DNA from 2 places in the Streptomyces sp. NPDC057253 genome. Region 2 is predicted to be linked to the other one. Evidence: riboswitches for the same ligand, from Rfam matches in the RefSeq annotation. Region 2 holds a riboswitch; the other holds the start of a gene.
The links. A riboswitch is a leader RNA that binds a small molecule or an ion and turns the genes downstream of it on or off. The one in region 2 is predicted to bind cyclic di-AMP.

Region 1 (7,677 bases), on a different contig from region 2:
CTGCCCGCCAGGCCGAGGGCCGGGCGGCGCGGCGGTGCCCGAAGTCCTGGTGAATCGTTGGTCGAATGGGTTGGCCAGAGCCGGTCCCCTGCCTACCATCGATCACCGCAAGACCTTGTGCACCGTCGCACAATCTCCTCGGGAGGCTTCCTTGCACCGCCGTCGTCGCACCGCGCTAGTCCTCTCCGCCGCCCTCGCCTGCGCGGCACCCCTCCTCACCGCCTGCGGAAGCGACGCGCATCCGGGCGCGGCGGCCGTCGTCGGCGGCCAGCGGATCACCGTCGCGCAGCTGGAGAACCGGGTCACCGAGGTGCGCGACGCACAGCGGGCGGCCGTCACGGACGAGGCGCAGTACGCGCAGGCCATCGCCAAGACCGGCACCCTCGCCCGCGACGTCCTGCACGGCATGGTCCTCGACCGCGTGCTGCACCGGGCCGCCGAGGACGCGGACGTGAGCGTGACCCGCAAGGAGGTCCAGGAGCTGCGCTCCGGTCTGGAGGAGCAGGCCGGCGGGGCGAAGGGCCTGGAGACGACCTGGCTCCAGCGGTACGGCATCGCGCCCGAACGCCTGGACGAGAGCCTCCGCCTCCAGCTGGAGGCCCAGAAACTCGCGGCGAGGCTCGGCACCGACACCAGCGATCCCGCCTTCTGGGGCGCCCTCACCAAGGCCTCCAAGGAACTCGACGTCGACCTCAACCCGCGCTACGGCACGTGGGACGCCCAGAAGAGCGCGCGGGCGGACGCGAAGACGCCCTGGGTCCGGGAGGTCACGGCGGCGGGCACCGAGCAGACGGCGTAGGGACGCCGCGCGCAGCAGGCTCGGCTTAAGGTCAGGCCCGGCTTCGAGCCAGGCTTGGCTTCGAGTCAGGCTCCCCTTCGGATCAGGCCCCGTTTCGGTTCAGGCTCCGTTTCAGATCAGGCCCCGTTTCGGATCAGGCTCCGCTTCGGTTCAGGCTCCGCTTCGGCGGAAGATCGTACGATCGCACAACCACCCCCGCCCTGTGGACAACCCGATCTCCCCGTCCGCGGTGTGCGTTAGCTTCGAATCGTGAACGCAACCGGCTTCGAGCCCGCCCCCGACCAGGACGACCAGCACTCCGACACGGCGTCCGCCCCCGGCCGTGTCGTCCTGCTCACCACCAGCCACCGCGTCGCCCCCGGCCTGCTGTCCTGGCCCGCCTGGCAGGTCCTGCACGCGGCCGACCGCGTCCTGTGCGCCGACGGGACGCATCCCCAGCTGCCGTATCTGCGCGAGGCGGGGATACGGGTGGACGAGGCGTCGCCGACGGCCGAGGAGCTGGTGGGCGCGTGCGCGGGCGGGAACACGGTGGTCGTCGTGGCCACCGGCGAGGGCGAACCGGCCCTCACCGACGGTCTGGCCCGCCTCGCCGGTTCCGGACGGGTGCGGATGCCCGAGCTGGAGCTGCTCCCCGCCTCCTACGACCTGCCCGGCGCCCGACTCCTCGACCTCGTGCAGGTCATGGACCGGATCCGCGAGGAGTGCCCGTGGTCCTCCCAGCAGACCCACAAGGGCCTGGCGAAGTACGGCATCGAGGAGGCGTACGAACTCGTCGAGGCGATCGAGGAGGGCGACCGCGACGAACTGCGCGAGGAACTCGGTGACGTCCTGCTCCAGGTGGTCTTCCACTCCCGTATAGCGGAGGACGACCCGGACACCCCCTTCTCCATCGACGACGTGGCCGGCGGGATCGTCGCCAAGCTCATCCACCGCCACCCGCATGTCTTCGGCGACGAGACGGCCACCACCCCCGAGGAGGTCAAGGCGCACTGGCTGCGCACCAAGGCGATAGAGAAGCAGCGCACCTCGGTGACCGAAGGCGTCCCCCTCGGGCAGCCCGGTCTGGCCCTCGCGGCGAAGCTGGCGTCCCGCGTGCGGACGGCGGGACTGGAGGTCCCCCTGCCCGCGGGCGAGGGCATCGGCTACGCACTCCTCGCCCTGGCCGCCCGCGCTGAGGCCGAGGGCACGGACCCGGAGGCAGCCCTGCGGGCGGCGGCCCGGGCGTACCGGGACGCGATCCGCAGGACGGAGGGGGAGGGCTGACCGACGACGCCGGGGACGAGGAAGGCCGGCTGCTGCACACGGCCACGCCCGCCCGCTGACCGCGCGGAACAGCCGGGGGTGCTGTCCGGGCGGCCGGCGGCGACGGCGCGGCAACGGAGGTGGGGGTGAAAGCGGCCCGAGCCGACCCCCCTGAAAACCCGGCTACCGTCAAGGAGTGACCGACCAGCCCACCGCCACCCCCGATCCCACCGCCACCCCCGATCCCGCACCCACCTCGGCCCCTGCTCCCGCCTCGGCCCCTGCTCCCGCCTCGGCCCCTGCTCCCGCCTCGGCCCCTGCTCCCGCCTCGGCCCCTGCTCCCGCCCCGGCCCCCGCCCCCGCCGCAGATCCCACCCCCGCCTCCCCACCCCCCGCCCCCGACCTCTTCACCTGGGAGTTCGCCACCGACCCCTACCCCGCCTACGCCTGGCTGCGTGAGCACGCCCCCGTGCACAGGACCCGGCTTCCCAGTGGTGTGGAGGCCTGGCTGGTCACCCGGTACGCCGACGCCAAGCAGGCCCTCGCCGACCAGCGGCTCAGCAAGAACCCGGCGCATCATGACGAGCCCGAGCACGCCAAGGGGAAGACCGGTATCCCGGGGGAGCGCAAGGCGGAGCTGATGACGCATCTGCTGAACATCGATCCACCGGACCACACCAGGCTCCGACGGCTCGTCAGCAAGGCGTTCACACCGAGGCGGGTCGCCGAGTTCGCGCCGCGGGTGCAGGAGTTGACGGACCGTCTGATCGACCGGTTCGCGGCCACCGGTTCCGCCGACCTCATCCACGACTTCGCCTTCCCGCTCCCCATCTACGCGATCTGCGACCTCCTCGGCGTCCCCCGCGAGGACCAGGACGACTTCCGGGACTGGGCGGGCATGATGATCCGGCACGGGGGAGGCCCGCGGGGCGGCGTCGCGCGGTCCGTGAAGAAGATGCGCGGGTATCTCGCCGAACTCATCCACCGCAAGCGGGAAGCGTTGCCCGCGGAACCCACTCCCGGCGAGGACCTCATCTCCGGGCTCATCCGCGCCTCCGACCACGGCGAGCACCTCACCGAGAACGAGGCCGCGGCCATGGCCTTCATCCTGCTGTTCGCCGGCTTCGAGACCACCGTGAACCTGATCGGCAACGGCGTGTACGCCCTGCTCACCCACCCCGAGCAGCGCCGGCGGCTCCAGCGGTCCCTCGCCGACCGGCGCAGCGACCTCCTGGAGACCGGCGTGGAGGAACTCCTGCGCTACGACGGTCCGGTGGAGCTCGCCACCTGGCGGTTCGCCACCGAACCGCTCCGCATCGGCGGCCAGGACATCGCGGCCGGCGACCCCGTGCTCGTCGTGCTGGCCGCGGCGGACCGGGACCCGGAGCGGTTCGCCGACCCCGACGTGCTCGATCTGTCCCGCCGTGACAATCAGCACCTCGGTTACGGACACGGCATCCACTACTGCCTCGGGGCCCCGCTCGCCCGTCTGGAGGGCCAGACCGCGCTCGCCACCCTCCTCACCCGGCTGCCGGATCTGCAACTCGCGGTGGATTCAGCCGATTTGCGCTGGCGTGGTGGGCTCATCATGCGTGGACTGCGTACTTTGCCCGTGGAGTTCACTCCCGTCCGGTAATCCACCGAGGGGTCCGCCCAACCCCGCGGCAGGGCCGCTTAAACATGACGCACCCTCAAGTCTGTGATCTTCACGTGATCTACGCGGCATTAACTTGTGACAAGTGATCGAATCCCTATACGTTCACGGACCAGCGCGGTGGTCCGTACCACTCGCCGCGCGGGTTTCTGCTGTCGTGGGAAAGGTCCCTTCATGCTCTCCGGGAACGGTCGTCACCGTCGCCCCCGTCAGGCTCCGGCTCTGCTCGTGGCGGCCGGCGTGACGGGATCCGCCATCGCGATCCCCCTGCTCGCGGCGAGCGGGGCGAGTGCCGCGACCGGCGCCACCTGGGACCGGGTCGCGGAGTGCGAGAGCGGCGGCACCTGGAGCGCCAACGACAGCAACGGCTACTACGGCGGCCTCCAGATCTCCCAGGAGAACTGGGAGAAGTACGGCGGCCTCTCCTACGCCGAGACCGCGGACCTGGCGAGCCGCAACCAGCAGATAGCCGTGGCCGAGAAGCTCCTCGCGGACCAGGGCATCGCCGCCTGGCCGACCTGCGGTCTGCTCGCCGGGCTCAGCAAGGACTCGAGTTCGGCGGGGGTGGACACAGGCGTGGCGAGTGGTACGCCCTCGACCTCCGCGTCCGGATCGTCGGATTCGTCCGGATCATCCAGCTCGTCCGGTTCCTCGGACTCGTCGGGCATCGAGGACTCTCCCGGTCTGCTCGACTCGCTGGACGGTTCGTCCTCGACGCCGTCGCCGACGGCCACCCCCTCGGCGGAAAGCGACAGTTCGTCCAAGTCGGGCAAATCGGCCACCAAGAGTCCGGAAGCCTCCGGCAAGGAGAGCGCGCAGCCTTCCGACGACTCCCCTGTGGTGAGCTCAGAAGAGGATGAAGCGGACAAGTCGTGGCAAGAGGGCGGTTCTTCGGCCCTTGTCGACGTCGGCTCCCTCGGCTCCGGCAAGCACCGCGGCGACAGCGCCGACGAGGTCACGACGAAGAGCACGGCACTCTCCGGCGGCCGTCACGCCGCCCGCACCTACACCGTCCAGGAGGGCGACTCCCTCGTCTCCATCGCCGACTCCCTTGGCCTCGACGGCGGATGGCGTGCCCTCTACGACGAGAACAAGGACGTCATCGGCGCCGACCCGAGCAACATCTCCGCCGGTCAGACCCTCGACACAGGGGCTGAATAGGGCCGAAAAGGCCTGAAAAACAGCGGGAGTTCACGTCCCACTTCGCGCCGAATGTCCACTTTGGTGAAAGTGTGGGATGAGTCTCAGAAGCCCTGATCGTCTTTGAAATTCCGCCGAGCGCGTGTCTACCGTCGTCACCGCTCGGCAACCCGAGCCCCGTCTGTCGCAACGCCGAATCCTGCCAGCGGCCGTACGGGAACAGTCGTCGCGTCAAGCGCCGTAGGCAGGAGCGGGGGACCCAAGGTAAGCGCCGGGCCCAGCAGTTCACGCTGGACCGGCTTGGGGTGAAGTCACGCAGTGCGCGTGACCGGGCAACTCAACCGGCCCGAACCCGACAGCTCACCTCGCAGGCGTCGGTGAGGGGATCCACCATGCTGTTTTCCGGCAAGGGCAAGCACCGTCGTCCGTCCAAGGCCACCCGCGCCGCCGCGCTCGCCGGCGTCACCGGTGTCGCCATCGCCGCCCCGCTGATGGCGGCCGGCGGCGCCTCCGCCGCCACCGCCTCCGAGTGGGACGCCGTCGCCCAGTGCGAGTCCGGCGGCAACTGGTCCATCAACACCGGCAACGGCTACTACGGCGGTCTGCAGTTCTCGGCCTCCACCTGGGCCGCGTACGGCGGCACGCAGTACGCCGCGCAGGCCAACCAGGCCAGCAAGGCGCAGCAGATAGCCGTCGCCGAGAAGGTCCTCGCCTCCCAGGGCAAGGGCGCCTGGCCGGTCTGCGGCAAGGGCCTGTCCAGCGCCGCCTACAGCGGCAGCAGCTCGTCCTCCAGCTCCTCGAACTCGAACTCGGGCACCAGCACCCGTTCGACCAACGAGCAGAGCGCCTCCCGCTCCTCCGAGCGCCCGGCGGCCAAGAAGACCGTCACCACCCCGACCGGCAAGAAGGTCAAGAAGGGCGACGGCGAGTACAAGGTCGTCAAGGGTGACACCCTCAGCTCGATCGCCGAGAAGCACAAGGTCAAGGGCGGCTGGCAGAAGCTGTTCAAGCTGAACAAGGACATCGTCGAGGACGCCAACCTCATCTACCCGGGCCAGCAGCTGCACCTGAAGTAAGACCCAGCTGAACCACAGTGCCCTCACAGCCGTGGTCCTCATACTGAAGGCCTCGTGAGGGTCACCCCCCGTCCCCATGGGCTCCCCGCTCCGGTGCGTGTTCCCCCGTACGCACCGGGGCGGGGTTTTTTGTGCGCCGGCTTCCCGGCCTTTGCGCGCGCTTGCGCGGACGTCTTTGTTCAGTTCAGAAACAATTTACTCTCGGTTTCGTCCACAGGTCGGTCCACACGGTGGCCGATACGCCGGAGCCGGTTAGGCTCTAGTCGCCAGGCTCACCATCCAAGAAGGAGATGCTCGTGCCGTCCATCGACGTCGTCGTAGCCAGGGAAATCCTCGACTCGCGAGGCAACCCCACCGTCGAGGTCGAGGTCGGCCTCGACGACGGCAGCACCGGTCGTGCCGCCGTCCCGTCCGGCGCCTCCACCGGTGCCTTCGAGGCCATCGAGCTGCGTGACGGTGACCCGAACCGCTACCAGGGCAAGGGTGTCGAGAAGGCCGTCCTCGCCGTCATCGAGCAGATCGGCCCGGAGCTCGTCGGCTACGACGCCACCGAGCAGCGCCTGATCGACCAGGCGATGTTCGACCTGGACGCCACCGACAACAAGGGCTCGCTCGGCGCCAACGCCATCCTCGGCGTCTCGCTCGCCGTCGCCCACGCCGCCTCCGAGGCCAGCGACCTCCCGCTCTTCCGCTACCTGGGCGGCCCGAACGCGCACCTGCTGCCGGTGCCGATGATGAACATCCTGAACGGCGGCTCGCACGCCGACTCCAACGTGGACATCCAGGAGTTCATGATCGCCCCGATCGGCGCGGAGTCCTTCTCCGAGGCGCTGCGCTGGGGCACCGAGGTCTACCACACGCTGAAGAAGGTCCTGAAGTCGAAGGGCCTGTCCACCGGCCTCGGCGACGAGGGCGGCTTCGCGCCGAACCTCGAGTCCAACCGCGCCGCGCTGGACCTGATCCTCGAAGCGATCAAGGAAGCCGGTTACATCCCCGGCGAGCAGGTCGCCCTCGCCCTCGACGTCGCCGCCTCCGAGTTCTACAAGGACGGCAAGTACCAGTTCGAGGGCAAGGAGCGCTCCGCCGCCGAGATGACGGAGTACTACGAGGAGCTCGTGGCGGCCTACCCGCTCGTCTCCATCGAGGACCCGCTGTTCGAGGACGACTGGGCCGGCTGGAAGGTCATCACCGACAAGCTCGGCGACAAGGTCCAGCTCGTCGGCGACGACCTGTTCGTCACCAACCCCGAGCGCCTGGCCCGCGGCATCGAGGAGGGCACCGCCAACGCCCTCCTGGTCAAGGTGAACCAGATCGGCTCGCTCACCGAGACCCTGGACGCCGTCGAGCTCGCCCAGCGCAGCGGCTTCAAGTGCATGATGTCCCACCGCTCCGGCGAGACCGAGGACGTCACCATCGCCGACCTCGCCGTCGCCACCAACTGCGGCCAGATCAAGACCGGCGCCCCGGCCCGCTCCGAGCGCGTCGCCAAGTACAACCAGCTCCTGCGCATCGAGGAGATCCTCGACGACGCCGCGGTGTACGCCGGCCGCAGCGCGTTCCCGCGCTTCAAGGGCTGAGGGGCTTCAAGGGCTGACCCGTACAGGGTCACGCCTTAGCCAGTCGTACGTACGTCCCCGTACCGGTCCCGTACCGTGTGCGGGGACGTACGCACGTAGAAGGGGAGGCGGAGAGCCGATGGCCGTGAAGGACCGGGACCGTTTCTCCACCGCGACCAGGATCAAGCTGCTCGGCGAGCAGACCGCGGC
Region 2 (7,677 bases):
GGGTCGCGGCCGTCCATCGGGCCCGCGGTCTCCAGGATCTGGCCGGTGACCAGGCGTTCGAACGCCTCCGCCTGCACCCGGACCGCCTCGGGGCCGAGGTCGGCGAGGATGTGCGAGGCGCGGGCGAAGAGGAAGTCGCCGGTCAGCACGGCCACCGAGTTGCCCCAGCGGGTGTTGGCGCTGTCGACCCCGCGGCGCACCGCGGCCTCGTCCATCACGTCGTCGTGGTACAGCGTGGCCAGGTGGGTCAGCTCCACCACCACGGCCGACGGCACCACGCCCGGCGCATAGGGGTCGCCGAACTGGGCGGCGAGCATCACGAGGAGCGGCCGGAACCGCTTTCCGCCCGCGCGCACCAGATGCTGGGCGGCCTCCGTGATGAAGGGGACCTCGCTCTTGGTGGCTTCGAGCAGTCCCTCCTCGACAGCCGTCATTCCGGCCTGGACATCGGCTTCCAGAGCCTGGTCCCGCACGCTCAGCCCGAACGGCCCGACGACGGTCACGAGGGGTCTCCTGTCTGCTGGTGTCTTCTGGCGGTTACGCGGAATGTCGATAGGTCGCTGCCATCACTCAAGTCAGCGTATCCGGTCACCTTTGGATCACCGATAGCGCCCGCCCCGTCCATGCCAGGCGGTATCGGATCACGACCGGTATGTTTTTGATCACCTGAAAAGAACGGACATCTATCTCCTTATAGGGAAATGATGCACATCCGTACGCCCTTCCCCCACGAGACGACGCACGACGACGTCCGCGTCCCGCTGCCGGACGGGACGCGGCTGCACGCGCGGGTGTGGCGGCCGCTCACTCCCGAACCGGTACCCGCGATCCTCGAATACCTGCCGTACCGCCTCACCGAGGGCACCGCGCCCCGCGACGGGCAGCGCCACTCCTGGTACGCGGGCCACGGCTACGCCTCCGTGCGCGTGGACGTGCGCGGGCACGGCGACAGCGAGGGCGTGCCGGGCGAGGCGTACTCGGCGACCGAGCTCGCCGACGGGGTCGAGGTCGTCGACTGGCTGGCGGCGCAGCCCTGGTGCGACGGCAGGGTGGGCATGGTCGGCATCTCCTGGGGCGGCTTCGGCTCCCTGCGGATCGCGGCCCTCGCACCCGAGCCGCTCAAGGCGGTCGTCACCGTCTGCGCGACCGACGACCGCTACGACAACGACGTGCACTACCTGGGAGGTTCCGTCCTCGCTGCGGACACGCACGCGTGGGCGGCGACGATGCTCGCCCTCGCCTCCCGGCCGCCGGACCCGCTCCATGTCGGCGACGACTGGCGGGACATGTGGCTCAAGCGCCTGGAGGCCCTGGACCCGCCGCTCCACACCTGGCTCGCCCACCAGACCCGTGACGAACACTGGCGCCATGACAGCGTCCGCGAGGACTACGGCTCCATCGACGCGGCGGTCCTCGCAGTGGGCGGCTGGCACGACCCGTACCGCGACACGGTCCTGCGGCTGGTCGAGCACCTGCCGGCCGACCGGGTCCGCGGGATCGTCGGCCCCTGGTCCCACCAGTACCCGGACCGCGGCACCTACGTCAGCCACTCCCACCCCCCGGCGACGGCGTACGGCACCCTGCCCGGCCGCTGGGTCGGCGAGCCCGCCTGGCCCTCCCCCCACGTCACGACGGTGTCGTACGGCCTTCAGGGCCCCGCCGTGCTGGTCCGCTCGCCGCAGCACACCGGCGTGGACGCCGGCCCGTTCGTCCCGTCCGGCGGCGACGCCGATCTGCCGCCGGACCAGCGGGAGGAGGACGCCCGTTCGGCCTGCTTCGAGTTCGCGGTGGGTGAGCAGACGTGCGTGCTGGGGCGGCCGCGGGTGCGGCTCAGGGTGACCTCGGAGGTGTCGCGCGGGCAGGTCGTGGCACGGCTGTGCGATGTCGCGCCGGACGGCTCGTCGACCCTCGTGACGCGGGGGGCGCTGAACCTCTCCGCACGCCATGGCCCGGACCGGGCGGTGCCCTGGGAGCCGGGGGCCACGCAGGAGGTGGCCTTCGAGCTGAGCGGCACCGGGCACGCCTTCCCGCCCGGCCACCGGATCCGGCTCGCCGTGTCCTCGGCGTACTGGCCGTGGATCTGGCCGCAGCCCGAGTCGCAGGCGGGCTTCACGCTGGACCCCGCGGGCAGCTTCCTGGAGTTGCCGGTACGCGCGCGTGAGGCGTCCCCGGACATCACGTTCGCGGAGCCGGAGCAGGCCGCGCCGCCGGGAGGCACGCAGGGCGTGGCCGCCGACGGATGGAGCCCGGTCACGCTGGACGAGCCGCGACCCGAGCGGCTGGTCGTGCGGGACGTGGCCAAGGGCGAGTGGCGTCTGGAGGTCGATCCCCGGTACGGCGGCACGCGCGTGTACCCCGACGGGCTGGAGTTCACCGAGGACGCGCGGGAGACGTACACGATCGACGAGAAGGACCCGCTGTCCGCGCGCACCCGCTCGGACCGGTCGATCCGGCTGCACCGACCCGAGCTCGCCTGGGACACCACCGTGCGCTCCCGCTCGGAGATCAGCTGCGACGGGACGGACTTTTCCACCTCGAACGAGGTGATGTGCACCGACGGCGGTGAGGTGGTCTTCCACCGGACATGGGAGCAGCGGATCCCACGGACGGCCGGTTGACTATGAGTTGGGTCTCTTGCCCGTTTTGCACGTCTTGCGCATGGGCGTGACTTGACTCACTCCAGCCGACGGATCGACAGATATCCGGAATTCCTCAATCCGCCTTTTCGGCTGCGTCAGTTGAGACTTGCGACCGCAAAGGATCAAGTGCCTCAAATGCCCCCGACCAAGGTCAATAGGCACTCCACGTGAATTCGCCACTTGTTCCGGACATGTGCTCTCGCATACGTTCCCGGCCTGTCGGGCGGACGCCGAATCCTGCCGCCGCCCGTACACCCACCGAGAACCACGGCAGGAGCGGGGGACCCAGGTAAGTCGCCGGAACGGTCGTCTTCGGACATACCGGTACGGCTTGGGGTGAAGTCATGCCTTTTACGGGCATGGCCGGGCAACTCCCCGCCCGAACCCGACAGCTCACCTCGCAGGCGACGGAGAGGAACTTCGCCATGCCTGCTGCCGCTCAGCACCGTGCTTCCCGCACCCACCGTCTCGTCCGCAAGCTCGCCGTCGCCGGCACCGGAGTCGCCGTACTCGCGCTCCCGCTCATCGGTGCGACGACCGCGTCCGCGGCCACCCCGGCCGTACAGACCGCGACCAGCCTCGGGTACGCCAACAACCTCGACGGCTGGATCCGCGCCTCCCTCGCCGTCATGGCGGAGCACGGGATCCCCGGCTCCTACGACGGCATCTACCGCAACGTCATCCGCGAGTCCTCCGGCAACCCCTACGCCATCAACCTCTGGGACTCCAACGCGGCCGCCGGCACGCCCTCCAAGGGCCTGCTCCAGGTGATCGACCCGACGTTCAACGCCTACCACGTGGCCAACACCTCGTGGGACCCGTACGACCCGGTCGCCAACATCACCGCGGCCTGCAACTACGCGGCGGCGCGGTACGGGTCCATCGACAACGTGTTCGGCGCCTACTAGGAACTACGCCCGGCTGAAGAGTCTTTCGAGGACGACGGCGATGCCGTCGTCCTCGTTCGACAGGGTCACCTCGTCGGCCACGGCCTTGAGTTCGGGGTGGGCGTTGGCCATCGCGACGCCGTGGGCCGCCCAGTCGAACATCGGGATGTCGTTGGGCATGTCCCCGAAGGCGATCGTCACCTCGGGTCCCAGGCCCAGGTGTTCGGCGGCCAGCGCGAGGCCGGTCGCCTTGGTGATGCCGCATGGCTGGAGTTCGACGGTCCCGGGTCCCGACATGGTGACCGTGGCCAGCGAACCCACCACCGAGCGTGCCGTGACCGCCAACTCGTCGTCCGACAGGTAGGGGTGGCGCAGCAGCACCTTGCTGATCGGCTCGCACCACAGGTCGTCGCGGCGGCCGACCCGCACCGCGGGCAGGGTCGGATGGGGCATCAGATAGCCCGGTTCGATGAGCGTGAGCCCGTCGACACCGTCCTGGTCCACCGCCGCGTACACCAGCCCGACCTCGGCCTCGATCTTCCCCAGCGCGGTCTCCGCCAGCTCCCGGTCCAGGGTCACCGACCAGAGCAGACGGTCCGCGCCGGCGTCGTACACCTGCGCGCCCTGTCCGCACACCGCGAGCCCCGTGCTGCCGAGGTCGTCGAGGAGCGGCCGCACTCTGGGCGCCGGCCGTCCGGTCACGACGAGGTGCTGGGCCCCGCCCTCCGCCACCCTCGCGAGCGCGGCCAACGACCGGTCGGAGAGGGTGTCGTCGGCGCGGAGCAGCGTGCCGTCCAGGTCGGTGGCGATGAGTGAATATGCGGGGGAGGCGGCCATGATCAGAGAATACGGATGGTTGGCCCCTCCGACTCGACGCGAACCGGACGGCTGCTGCTTTCACATCTGTTGACGGCAGTTCCGGTTCGGGGGGTGCGGCGGTGTGCTGCGCACCGCCACCGCGCGCCGCGCCCCGGTGTGCGGGCGGTTCGGGGGCATGTCCCGTGCGGTTCCGGCAGGTTGAGATGGCGAAGGGGTGGGGCGGGCAGTGCGGGGCTCCCCATGCCGCGGTGACCGGTCGCGACCCCGCCCGCCTTGTGCCGATGCCCCCATGGCGCCCGCCGCCCCGGCTGCCCCCGTCCGTGACAAGGCGGCCGCGCTGGGCCGCGGTTGGGGCGGGGGGACCGAAGGCGCCCCGACTGCCTCATGCCGACGTGACCCGCGCCACCGTGACCGGTCGCGACTCCCCCTGCCTCATTCAACGGGCCCGTGACGCAGGGACCGGTGGGCTCCCCCGCCTGCCCATCCCGCGGCCCTCACACAGCCCTGCCCTGCCCTGCCCGCGGAGCGCTACGCCGAGTCCCTTACCACCAGTTGGGTCGGGAGGATGACTCCCGCTGTGTTCTCGCCGGACATCTGGGCCAGGAGCATGCGGACCATCTCGGCGCTGATGCGGTCGAAGGGCTGGCGCATGGTGGTGAGGGCCGGGGCGATGGCGGTGGCCGCCGGGGAGTCGTCGAAGCCGCCGACGGCGATGTCGTCGGGGACCGAACGCCCGGACTGCTGAAGGACGTTGACGACACCCAGGGCCATCAGGTCCGAGGCGACGAAGACCGCGTCCATGTCGGGGGCCTGGGCGAGCAGGCGCCGGGCCGCGCGCTCGCCGCCGCTGCGCCGGAAGTCGCCCTCCACCACCAGCGCCGGGTCGTAGGGCAGGCCCGCCTCGGCGAGCACGTCCCGGTAGCCGGCCAGCCGGTCCGGGCCGCCCGGCATGTCCAGCGGCCCGGTGACCATGCCGACGCGGCGCCGCCCGCCCGCGATCAGATGCCGGACCATGTCCTGCGCACCGTCCCGGTCGGCGGCGGCCACGTAACTCACCCTGGAGCCGAGCCCGATCGGCTTGCCGCACACCACCAACGGGATCCCGGCGTCGTGCAGTTCGGCCGCGACCGGGTCACCGCTGTGGTTGGACAGCAGCAGCACCCCGTCGACGTGGCCCGAGGTGATGTACCGGGTCAGGCGCCGCCGGTCGTCGTCGCTCTCGGCGAGCATGAGCAGCAGCGGGATGTCGTGCTGGGCCAGCCGCTCGGTGCACCCCCGCAGCAGGACGTTGAAGTTGGGATCCTCGAAGAACTTCTCCTGCGGCTCCGTCAGCAGGAACGCCACCGAGTCCGAGCGGCCCGTACTGAGGCTGCGCGCATGCCGGTTGACCACGTACCCGGTCTTCCTGATGGCGGCCTCGACGGCCCGCCCGGCGGCGGCCGAGACGTAGTGGCCGCCGTTCAGGAAGCGGGAGACGGTCCCCCGCGACACGCCCGCCTCGCGGGCCACGTCGTGGATGGTGGGGGGCTTGCGGCGCCCGTTCGCACTCGTGGTCATGTTCCTCGTCAACTAGAGACGTCAGCAGGGGGTGTTCAGGCCTTGACCGAGCCGCTCAGCAGGTCCAGGGACCAGAACCGCTGGATCACCAGGAAGAGCGCGATCAGCGGCAGGATCGCCAGCAGACAGCCGGTGATCACCAGGGTGTAGAGGGCCGGCTGCGAGGCGCCCTGGGCGAGCAGCGTGTACAGGCCGAGGGTGATCGGGAACTTCTCGTCGTCGGCGAGCATCACGTACGGCAGCAGGAAGTTGTTCCAGATGCCGACGAACTGGAAGAGGAACACCGTGATCAGGCCGGGCATCATCATCGGTACGGCGATCCGCGAGAAGATCCGCCACTCGCTCGCGCCGTCCATGCGGGCCGCCTCCATCAGCTCGGCGGGCACCGACGCGGCCGCGTAGATGCGGACCAGGTAGACGCCGTAGGGCGAGAGGATCGACGGCAGCAGCATCGCCCCGTACGAGTCGGCCATGCCCAGCTTCGACAGCAGCAGGTACTGCGGTACGGCGAGCACGATGGACGGGACCAGGACGCCGGCCAGGATCATCTTGAAGACGGCCTCACGGCCCCGGAAGGCGAACCGGCCGAGCGCATAGCCGCCGGCCGCGGAGACCGCGGCGGAGAGCAGGGCGCCGAGACCGGCGTAGAAGGCCGAGTTGGCCATCCACTTCCAGAAGATGCCGTCCCGGTAGGCGGTCAGGTCGCGCAGGTTCTGGAGGAAGCCGGAGCCGGGGGCGAAGGTGAAGGTGGAGAACAGCTCCGACCGGTCCTTGGTCGCCGCGATGACCACCCAGGCGATGGGGATCAGGCAGTACAGCGCGCCGAGGAGCAGCACGAGCGTGGGCACCCAGGCGGTACGGCGCGTCCTCGCGGCGGTGTCGGCGGTGAGGGTGAGCGGGGTCATGCCCGGTCCTCCCGGGTGTAGCGGTCGGAGATGCGCAGCAGGGTGAAGGAGAGGACGAACGTGGCCAGGGCCAGGACGACCGCGGTGGCGGAGGCGCCGTAGATGTCGGACTGGAGGAAGGCCTTGTCGTAGATGGCCATCAGGGGGCTCCACGAGCTGGGCAGGCCGTTGGTCAGGGGCTTGAGGGCCATCGGCTCGGTGAAGACCTGGAGGGTGGCGATCACCGAGAAGAAGAAGGTGAGCACCAGGGAGGGCATCACGATCGGGATCTTGATCCGCAGGGCGATCTTCAGGTCGGTCGCGCCGTCGATCCTGGCCGCCTCGTAGATGTCCGGCGGGATGGCCCTGAGGGCGGTGTAGATGACGATCATGTTGAAGCCGGTGCCGCCCCAGACCGCGATGTTCGCGAAGGAGAGGTAGAGGTTGCCGCCGTCGAACAGGTCGGGCCCCGGGAGGCCGAGCTTGTCCAGCAGGTAGTAGAAGGGGCTGACGTCCGGCAGGTAGAGGAAGCCCCACATGAGGGCGGCGATGATGCCCGGGACCGCGTACGGCAGAAAGATCATCAGCCGGGCGAAGGGCGCGCTGCGGGCCTTCGGGGTGTCGAGCATGAGCGCGAACAGCAGCGCGAGGCCCAGCATGGTCGGGATGACGATGAGGCCGTAGCCGAAGGCGCGCAGCACGCTGTGGCCGAACTCGGAGTCCTTCAGGACGTCGGTGTAGTTGCCGAGACCGTTCCAGACCTGTTCGCGGGCGCCCTTGCCGAGTCCGATGCCCTTGACCCGGACCTTGTGCAGGCTCAGCCAGATCGCGTACCCGATGGGCACCACGGTGAAGGCGGCGAAGAGGGTGAGGGTGGGCACCAGGAACCAG

Region 1: another riboswitch for cyclic di-AMP. It lies ahead of ACFULQ_RS37595 (transglycosylase family protein); the one in region 2 lies ahead of ACFULQ_RS22710 (transglycosylase SLT domain-containing protein).

The regions. Positions count from the first base shown of each region.
Region 1 is NZ_JBHUXV010000104.1:10,954-18,630, reverse strand. Features, by position in the region: gene ACFULQ_RS37615 (SurA N-terminal domain-containing protein) at 152-799, shown strand; gene ACFULQ_RS37610 (nucleoside triphosphate pyrophosphohydrolase) at 1,049-2,062, shown strand; gene ACFULQ_RS37605 (cytochrome P450) at 2,238-3,677, shown strand; gene ACFULQ_RS37600 (transglycosylase family protein) at 3,870-4,856, shown strand; cyclic di-AMP (ydaO/yuaA leader) riboswitch at 5,062-5,224, shown strand; gene ACFULQ_RS37595 (transglycosylase family protein) at 5,228-5,911, shown strand; gene eno (phosphopyruvate hydratase) at 6,202-7,488, shown strand; gene ACFULQ_RS37585 (septum formation initiator family protein) at 7,607-7,677, shown strand, end outside.
Region 2 is NZ_JBHUXV010000041.1:17,580-25,256, forward strand. Features, by position in the region: gene ACFULQ_RS22700 (polyprenyl synthetase family protein) at 1-503, opposite strand, end outside; gene ACFULQ_RS22705 (CocE/NonD family hydrolase) at 705-2,618, shown strand; cyclic di-AMP (ydaO/yuaA leader) riboswitch at 2,858-3,059, shown strand; gene ACFULQ_RS22710 (transglycosylase SLT domain-containing protein) at 3,065-3,547, shown strand; gene ACFULQ_RS22715 (HAD family hydrolase) at 3,551-4,363, opposite strand; gene ACFULQ_RS22720 (LacI family DNA-binding transcriptional regulator) at 4,874-5,902, opposite strand; gene ACFULQ_RS22725 (carbohydrate ABC transporter permease) at 5,938-6,807, opposite strand; gene ACFULQ_RS22730 (carbohydrate ABC transporter permease) at 6,804-7,677, opposite strand, start outside.